Regions from separate parts of the Streptomyces sp. NPDC031111 genome, predicted to be linked through region 1. Evidence: riboswitches for the same ligand, from Rfam matches in the RefSeq annotation. Region 1 holds a riboswitch; the other holds the start of a gene.
The links. Region 1 has a riboswitch for glycine ahead of gcvP (aminomethyl-transferring glycine dehydrogenase). Riboswitches for the same ligand answer to the same signal wherever they lie in the genome.
Positions count from the first base shown of each region.

Region 2: it holds a riboswitch for glycine, as region 1 does, so the genes downstream of both, gcvT (glycine cleavage system aminomethyltransferase GcvT) here and gcvP (aminomethyl-transferring glycine dehydrogenase) in region 1, are expected to answer to the same signal.

Region 1 is NZ_JBVIGS010000014.1:9,592-14,182, reverse strand. Features, by position in the region: gene gcvP (aminomethyl-transferring glycine dehydrogenase) at 158-3,043, opposite strand; glycine riboswitch at 3,219-3,314, opposite strand; gene ACZ470_RS26410 (PRC-barrel domain-containing protein) at 3,428-3,802, shown strand; gene ACZ470_RS26405 (DNA polymerase IV) at 3,812-4,591, opposite strand, start outside.
Region 2 is NZ_JBVIGS010000007.1:45,363-49,953, forward strand. Features, by position in the region: gene ACZ470_RS16290 (enhanced serine sensitivity protein SseB C-terminal domain-containing protein) at 1-58, opposite strand, end outside; gene ACZ470_RS16295 (enhanced serine sensitivity protein SseB) at 326-1,105, opposite strand; gene ACZ470_RS16300 (AAA family ATPase) at 1,159-1,827, opposite strand; glycine riboswitch at 2,049-2,149, shown strand; glycine riboswitch at 2,150-2,266, shown strand; gene gcvT (glycine cleavage system aminomethyltransferase GcvT) at 2,306-3,424, shown strand; gene gcvH (glycine cleavage system protein GcvH) at 3,539-3,916, shown strand; gene glyA (serine hydroxymethyltransferase) at 3,931-4,591, shown strand, end outside.

The DNA of each region.
Region 1 (4,591 bases):
CACGTACCTGCCGCCGGCGGGGCCCTTCGGGCGGACGAGGGACGTGCGCGACAGCCGGGCACGGCGCGGCAGGCCCACGCCGCCGCGTCGCCCGGCCTGAAGGCGCCCGGCATGCCGAAGGGCCCCGCTCCGGTCGAGCGGGGCCCTTCGCCGTGCGTCAGTCCTCGTACGCGTCCAGCGGCGGGCAGGAGCAGACCAGGTTGCGGTCGCCGAAGGCCTGGTCGATGCGGCGCACCGGCGGCCAGTACTTGTCGGCGGCGCTCACCCCGGCCGGGAAGACGGCCTCCTCGCGGTCGTAGGCGTGCTCCCACTCCCCGCCGAGCGCGGCGGCGGTGTGCGGGGCGTTGCGCAGCGGGTTGTCGTCCGCGGGCCACTCGCCCGAGCCGACCTTCTCGATCTCCGCGCGGATCGCGATCATCGCCTCGCAGAACCGGTCCAGCTCGGTGAGGTCCTCGGACTCGGTGGGCTCGATCATCAGCGTGCCGGCCACCGGGAACGACATCGTCGGCGCGTGGAAGCCGTAGTCGATCAGCCGCTTGGCCACGTCGTCCACGCTGACGCCGGTGGCCTTGGTCAGCGGGCGCAGGTCGATGATGCACTCGTGCGCGACCAGCCCGCCGGGGCCGGTGTAGAGCACCGGGTAGTGCGGCTCGAGGCGCTTGGCGATGTAGTTGGCGCTGAGCACGGCCACCTGTGTGGCCCGCTTGAGCCCCTCGCCGCCCATGAGCCGGACGTACGCCCAGGAGATGGGCAGGATGCCCGCCGAGCCCCACGGCGCCGCCGAGATGGGTCCCACGCCGGTCTCCGGGCCGGCCTCCGGCTGGAGCGGGTGGTTCGGCAGGTACGGGGCGAGGTGCGCCCGTACGCCGACCGGGCCGACGCCGGGACCGCCGCCACCGTGCGGGATGCAGAAGGTCTTGTGCAGGTTCAGGTGCGAGACGTCGCCGCCGAAGTGGCCCGGCTTGGCCAGGCCCACCAGGGCGTTGAGGTTCGCGCCGTCGACGTACACCTGGCCGCCGGCCTCGTGCACCTCGGCGCAGATGTCGGCGACGTGCTCCTCGAACACGCCGTGCGTCGAGGGGTACGTGATCATCAGGACGGCGAGCTCGTCGCGGTACTGCCCGATCTTCGCCCGCAGGTCAGCGACGTCGATCTCGCCGTCGTCGGACGTCTTGACGACGACGACCTTCATCCCGGCCATCACGGCGCTGGCCGCGTTGGTGCCGTGCGCGGAGGACGGGATGAGGCAGACGGTGCGCTGCTCGTCGCCGTTGGCGCGGTGGTAGCCGCGTACGGCGAGCAGACCGGCCAGCTCGCCCTGGGAGCCGGCGTTGGGCTGGAGGGACACCTTGTCGTAGCCGGTGACCTCGGCGAGACGTTCCTCCAGCTCGTGGATGAGCGTGAGGTAGCCCCGCGCCTGCTCGGCGGGCACGAAGGGGTGCAGCTGCCCGAACTCGGGCCAGGTGACCGGCTCCATCTCGGTGGTCGCGTTGAGCTTCATGGTGCAGGAGCCCAGCGGGATCATGCCGCGGTCCAGCGCGTAGTCGCGGTCGGCGAGACGGCGCAGGTAGCGGAGCATCGCGGTCTCGGAGCGGTGCTGCTGGAAGACGGGGTGCGTCAGATACTCATCATTACGAAGCAGGGCGTCCGGCAGCGTGTCCCGCGCTGCCGCGTCCAGGGCCTCGACGTCGCCCTCGACGCCGAAGGCGCCCCACACGGCGGTCAGCCGCTCCCGGGTGGTGGTCTCGTCACAGGCGATCGAGACGTGGTCGGCGTCGACGAGGCGCAGGTTGACGCCGTTGTCGCGGGCGGCGGCGACGACCTCCGCGGCGCGTCCCGGGACCCGCACGGTCAGCGTGTCGAAGTAGGAGCCGTGCACGATCTCGGCTCCGCCGGACCGCAATCCCTCGGCGAGGACGGTGGCGTACCGGTGGGTGCGCCGGGCGATGAGCCGCAGCCCCTCCGGGCCGTGGTACACCGCGTACATTCCGGCCATGACGGCGAGCAGCACCTGGGCGGTGCAGATGTTGCTGGTGGCCTTCTCGCGGCGGATGTGCTGCTCACGGGTCTGGAGCGCCAGGCGGTAGGCCTTGTGTCCGTCGGCGTCGACGGAGACGCCGACGAGCCGCCCGGGCAGGCTGCGCGCCATCTTCTCCTGCACGGCCATGTAGCCGGCGTGCGGGCCGCCGAAGCCCATCGGCACACCGAAGCGCTGCGTGGTGCCGACCGCGATGTCCGCGCCCAGCTCGCCCGGCGACTTCAGCAGCGTGAGGGCGAGCAGGTCCGCGGCGACGGTGACGAGCGCGCCGCGCTCGTGCGCCTGGTCGATCACCGGCTTGATGTCGCGTACGGCACCGGAGGCGCCCGGGTACTGGATCAGCACGCCGTTGATCTCGCGCCCGTCGAGCTCGGCGGGGATGCCGTCGCTCAGGTCGGCGACGACGACCTCCACGCCGGTCGGCTCGGCGCGGGTCTCGATGACCGCTACGGTCTGCGGCAGCGCGTCCGCGTCGACGAGGAACAGGCCCTTCTTGTTCTTGCCCATGCGCCGGGACAGCGCCATCGCCTCGGCGGCGGCGGTGCCCTCGTCGAGCAGGGAGGCGCCCGAGGTCGGCAGGCCGGTGAGCTCGGCGACCACGGTCTGGAAGTTCAGCAGCGCCTCGAGCCGGCCCTGGGAGATCTCCGGCTGGTAGGGCGTGTACGCCGTGTACCAGGCGGGGTTCTCCATCACGTTGCGCAGGATGACGGGCGGGGTGAAGGTCCCGTAGTAGCCGAGCCCGATCATCGAGCCGAGCACCTCGTTGCGGTCGGCCAGGGACCGCAGCTCGGCCAGCACCTCGGCCTCGCTCCGCGCGCCGGGCAGGTCCAGCGCGTCGGCGTTCTTGATGACATCCGGCACGGCGGCGGCCGTCAGCTCGTCCAGCGAGCCGTACCCGACCTGGGCGAGCATCTTGGCCCGGGCCTCGTGGTCGGGGCCGATGTGGCGCTGCTCGAAGGGGATTCCCTGTTCGAGCTCGGAGAGCGGAGTGCGAGGGGCGGTCATTGAGGAGGCCTCCTGGTCCGACGACCTTCGAGGGGCACCACGGCACGGGTGCCCGGACGGCCTCCCCCTCTGTCATCTCAACCTGAGAGCTTCACCGGATCGCCCGAAGGGGGTCCGGCTTTCACCGTCGGTGAGAGCGGAAGCCGTCGACACCCGCTCTGCTTTCCAGAGTGACCTCGTCCGTGCGGTACGTGTGCCTGAGAGATTCCGGGGAGGATTTGCTCCTTCGGCGCCTCCGATGGTGTCCGGAGGGCTCTCCCGCACGGGGTCAGCAGCCGTTGTCAGCGTACCAGCGAGCACAATGCCAGGGCCTTCGAGTGGCCGCTCCGCCGATTGTGCCGTTTTGTAGTGCTTACGGATGAGTTTGCGACCAGTGGAGGGCCCGTGCAGACCGACATCGATCCGCGCCACCTGATCGGCCGCAAGGCGTTCGACCGCAATGGAACCCGGATCGGCACGATCGACGAGATCTACCTCGACGACGCCACCGGCATACCGGAGTGGGCGGCGATACGCACCGGACTGTTCAGCAGGGACGCGTTCGTCCCCTTGGAGCCGAGCGAACTCGTCGACGGCGCCCTGCACGTCCCCTTCGAACGGGCCCTCATCAAGGATGCCCCCGACTTCGGCGTGGGCCGCCATCTCTCCCCCGAGCAGGAGCTCCAGCTCTACCACCACTACGGTCTGGACATCGCCGCGCCTCCGCCGCTGCCGGACCGCGACTTCGGCAAACTCGCGGGCAACGACAAGCCTGTCTGATCCCCCCGCTCACCGGCTCTCCGACCGCGCCCCTTCACCGGCCTCCGCGCCCTCACCGCCCTCACCGTCCTGGGGCCCGGGGGGCATGGGCACCAGCGGCAGCGGATCCGCAGGCTCCAGGGCCGGGTCGTCCACGCGGAAGGTCTTCACCCGGCCCGGCTCCGAGTCGGGCGTCTCGAAGCGCACCGTGACCCGGCCCAGCCCGCTGCCCTGCACCCATCCGTGACCGTACGCGGCGTGCCGTACGTCGTGGCCCGCCGGCCAGCGCCGCTCGGCGGGGGTCTCCCGGTCCGGCGTGGGCGCGGGAGCGGCCTCCTCGGGCGGGGAGTCGGCCGCGCCCACCCCCGCCGCCTGGGCGAACAGGTCCTCCTGGGTGTAGTCGGCCAGCCCGCTGACCCCGACGCCGAGCAACCGCACCCCGCCCGTGGTGTCGACCGAGTCCAGCAGCCGCGCCGCCGCCTCCCGTACCACCGCGGGATCGTCCGTGGGGCCCCGCAGCGTCTCGGACCGGGTGAGGGTCGAGAAGTCGTACCGCCGCACCTTCAGCACGATGGTGCGCCCCGACAGCCCCGCCGCCCGCAGCCTGCGCACACACCGGTCGGCGAGCCGCTGCACCTCCGTCCCGACCCGCCCCCGGTCGTGGATGTCCACGTCGTACGTGTCCTCGACCGACACCGACTTCGTCTCCCGCTCGGCCACCACGGGCCGCTCGTCGCGGGCCAGCGCCATGGCGAACAGCGCGTGCCCGTGCGCCTTGCCCAGCAGCCGTACGAGCTCGTCCTCCCCCGC
Region 2 (4,591 bases), on a different contig from region 1:
GCGCGCGCAGCAACGCCTCGTAGGCGTCGTAACGCCCGGGCGTCACCTGGCGCAGCATGTGCTCGACCTGACCGGCCGCCGCGGTGCCAGCGCTCACTTGTATCGCCCCTCCGTACAACCTCGCCAGCGAATGAACCTAGCTTAAGCCGACACGGGGCGGCGGGCTGCCGGGCTGCCGGGCTGCCGCGCGGCAGGCTCGCAGAAGAGTTCGGGGCTGCGCGTCGTCCGGCGGGTGCGGGTGCGTTGTGGCTTGTCGCGCAGTTCCCCGCGCCCCTAGGGGGTTGCGGAGCCGCATGTCGATACAGAGCCGCGCCCCTTTGGGGGGTTAGTGCGGGCGTTCGTAGAAGGGGCGGACCTTTGTGCGGAGCCAGTCGGCCACTGGGTCCTGGGCTATGTCCAGGACGATGAGGTTGACCGGCCAGGGGGCGGGGGTTCGGCCCAGGGCTCGGCCCAGGGCGTCCAGGGGGAGGGCGCGGGCGTCGCCCTCCCAGCGGGAGAGTTCCACGCCGATGAAGAGGACCGGGTCGGCGGTCTCGATCGCGGCCAGGCAGCGGCGGGCGGTGGTCACCACGCCGATGGAGTCGAACTCCGCCGTGGCCGCGGCGAGGAAGTCCACCGGGTCGTCCTGCCAGTCGGGTTCGAACAGCCGTACACGGCCGCCGGCCGCCGCGCCGTCCAGCGGGGTGCGTCCGGCCCGGCACAGCTCGGCCACGGCCGGCGGTGGCAGCGGGATGCCGACCACGCCGCCGGGGTTCACCGCGATCCCGGCCTGCGGCGGCAGACCGCGCGCGAACTCCACGGCGGGCGCGACGGTGTACGACATGTGGGAGCCGACGACCTGGCGGAACTGCTCCTCGGAGCTGAAGACGGGGACGTATGCCTGGCCGTCGAGCTCCATGGTGGGCAGGTCCAGGGGGCCGCTGTGCGGGCCGCCGCCGTTCGGCAGCGGGACCCAGACGAAGCTGCGGCCCAGCACCTCCACGATCCTGCCGCCCGCCGAGGGGACGCCGAGGGATGCGGAGAGCACCTCCTCCAGTTCGTTGCCGGGCCACCCACCGTGCGGATGGGGGTGCGTCTGCGCCGGGAAGTCCGCCGGGAAGTCCATCTGCCTACCGCCTGCTGCCTGGAACCACTGCTGTGGCTGGAAAGGCTATCCGGTCAGCCCGTGAAGCCGATCCGGCGCAGGGCGTCCGCCGCGTCCCGGTCGACGAGGACCGCCGATCCGCAGCCCGCCGGCAGGGTACCCCGCTCCACGTCGCGCAGCAGCCGCTCGTTCGCCACGCGGTGGCGCAGGAACGCGTACCGGGAGACCCCGCGCCCCCGTTCGCGCTGGCCGGCCAGGGCCTGTTGCGGGGTGACGTCCAGCAGCAGCAGATGCAGGTTCGCGTCCCGGCGGCGGGCCTCGCGGGCCAGCCAGCGGCGCACCCAGGCCTGCGTACCGCAGTCGTGCACCACGACCGGGCCGCCGGAGCGCAGGACGCGGCGCAGGCCGGCGTAGTGGGCGAGGCGGACCAGCGGCCGGTACACCGAGTACGGCAGGAAGCGCGGCATGAGGTCGTCCCAGCGGTCCCGGGTGTCCTGGGAGTCGACGCGGGTGCCGCGCACCGCGCGCCGCATCAGGGTGGACTTGCCGCTGCCGGGGAGTCCGGTGACCACGACGAGGTCGCGGGGCCCGAAGAGCAGGGCGCGCGGGCTGCGACCGCCCCGCTCGCGCAGATCGCGGACGACGGGCGCAGGCAGCGCGCCGCCGACCTGACGGATCTCAGCCGCCGGCTGCTGGGGCAGCGCGACCCCCGTGGTGGTGGCGCACGCCGTGGTCCTGTTCACCTGATCGTCCTCCCCTGGGGCCAGGTACGGGTACCGATCCCCACCGAGTGTAAAGAGAAGGTAATGCCCGGGTCTCTCTTTTCCGTCCCTTTCCTGAAACAGGCCTGTCACAGCATCCTGTGACCGTGCCCGCACACGCCGTGCACCCCCAGAGAAGGGTCCCCCTGCCGCGCCCCGACAATGCGTGCAATGATGTGCGCGCCAACTGCATACCGGCCGTTTGAATCCGCGCGGGAGAGTCCCCGGCACCGTTTGTCGCCGGGGCGCCGAAGGAGCAAGTCCCTCCCTTGAATCTCTCAGGCCCCGTTACCGCGCGGGCGAGGCACATCTGAAAAGCGGGCCGCCGTGACAGTGCTCCGGTGGCTCCACCCAAGGTGCAAGCCAGGACCGTGTGCCGGTCATGGCGAACCTCTCAGGTTCCGATGACAGATGGGGAGGAAACGTCCTCGCCGCCGTCATGCCTTTGGGAGACCGACCGATGAGCAGTACCGAACCCCGTCGGACCGCGCTCGATGCCCTGCATCGTTCGCTCGGCGCCACGATGACCGACTTCGCCGGCTGGGACATGCCCCTGCGCTACGGCTCCGAGCGCGACGAGCACAACGCCGTGCGGACGAGGGCCGGTCTCTTCGACCTCTCGCACATGGGTGAGATCACCGTCACCGGGCCGGAGGCCGCCGCGCTCCTCGACCACGCCCTGGTCGGCAACATCGGGGGCGTCAAGCCCGGCCGCGCCCGCTACACCATGATCTGCCGCGAGGACGGCGGCATCCTGGACGACCTGATCGTCTACCGGCTGGACGACACCGAGTACATGGTGGTCGCCAACGCCTCCAACGCGCAGACGGTGCTCGACGCGCTCGTCGAGCGCGCGGCCGGTTTCGACGCCGAGGTCCGCGACGACCGCGACGCGTACGCGCTGCTGGCCGTGCAGGGCCCCGAGTCCCCGGGGATCCTCGCGTCGCTCACCGACGCCGACCTGGACGGCCTGAAGTACTACGCCGGTCTGCCCGGCACCGTCGCCGGTGTCCCCGCGCTGATCGCCCGTACCGGCTACACCGGCGAGGACGGCTTCGAACTGTTCGTGAAGCCCGAGCACGCGGTGGAGCTGTGGCAGGCGCTCACCAAGGCGGGCGAGGGCGCCGGACTGGTCCCCTGCGGGCTGTCCTGCCGGGACACGCTGCGCCTGGAGGCGGGCATGCCGCTGTACGGGAACGAGCTGAGCACCTCCCTCACGCCCTTCGACGCCGGTCTCGGCCGGGTGGTGAAGTTCGAGAAGGAGGGCGACTTCGTGGGCCGTACGGCGCTCGCCGAGGCCGCCGAGCGCGCCGCCTCCGAGCCCCCGCGCGTCCTGGTCGGCCTGGTCGCCGAGGGCCGCCGGGTCCCGCGCGCCGGGTACGCGGTCGTGGCCGGCGGCGAGGTGATCGGCGAGGTGACCTCCGGCGCCCCCTCCCCGACGCTGGGCAAGCCGATCGCGATGGCGTACGTCGACGCCGCGCACGCGGCGCCGGGCACGAAGGGTGTCGGTGTGGACATCCGGGGCAGCCACGAGCCGTACGAGGTCGTGGCGCTGCCGTTCTACAAGCGGCAGAAGTGACACCGTCTTCGGACGGCTTCCGCGCGTGAGGTGAGCACGGCGCGCCCGCTCACCGGTGGCGCACGCAGTTCCCCCAGTCATCAGCAGTCCCCCGCGTACAGGAGAATTCAGGCCATGAGCAACCCCCAGCAGCTGCGTTACAGCAAGGAGCACGAGTGGCTGTCGGCCGCCGAGGACGGCGTGTCGACGGTCGGCATCACGGAGCACGCGGCCAACGCGCTCGGCGACGTGGTCTTCGTCCAGCTCCCCGAGGTCGGTGCCGGCGTGACCGCGGGCGAGACCTGCGGCGAGCTGGAGTCCACCAAGTCGGTCAGCGACCTCTACTCCCCCGTCACCGGTGAGATCACCGAGGTGAACGAGGACGTCGTGAACGACCCGTCGCTGGTGAACTCGGCCCCCTTCGAGGGCGGCTGGCTGTTCAAGGTGCGCGTCACCGACGAGCCGGCCGACCTGCTGACCGCCGCCGAGTACGACGCCCACATCGCGGGCTGAGGAGCCGTAGCCGCATGTCGCTTCTGAACACGCCCCTGCACGAGCTCGACCCGGCGGTGGCCGCCGCGGTCGACGCCGAGCTGCACCGGCAGCAGTCCACCCTCGAGATGATCGCCTCGGAGAACTTCGCCCCGGTCGCGGTCATGGAGGCGCAGGGCTCGGTCCTCACCAACAAGTACGCCGAGGGCTACCCCGGCCGCCGCTACTACGGCGGCTGCGAGCACGTCGACGTGATCGAGCAGATCGCCATCGACCGGGTCAAGGAGCTCTTCGGCGCCGAGCACGCCAACGTGCAGCCGCACTCGGGCGCGCAGGCCAACGCGGCCGCGATGTTCGCGCTGCTCAAGCCCGGCGACACGATCATGGGTCTGAACCTCGCGCACGGCGGGCACCTGACCCACGGCATGAAGATCAACTTCTCCGGCAAGCTCTACAACGTGGTCGCGTACCACGTCGGCGACGACGGCCAGGTCGACATGGCCGAGGTCGAGCGGCTGGCCAAGGAGAACAAGCCGAAGCTGATCGTGGCCGGCTGGTCGGCGTACCCGCGTCAGCTGGACTTCGCCGCGTTCCGCCGGATCGCGGACGAGGTCGGCGCGTACCTCATGGTCGACATGGCGCACTTCGCCGGTCTGGTGGCCGCGGGGCTGCACCCGAACCCGGTCCCGCACGCCC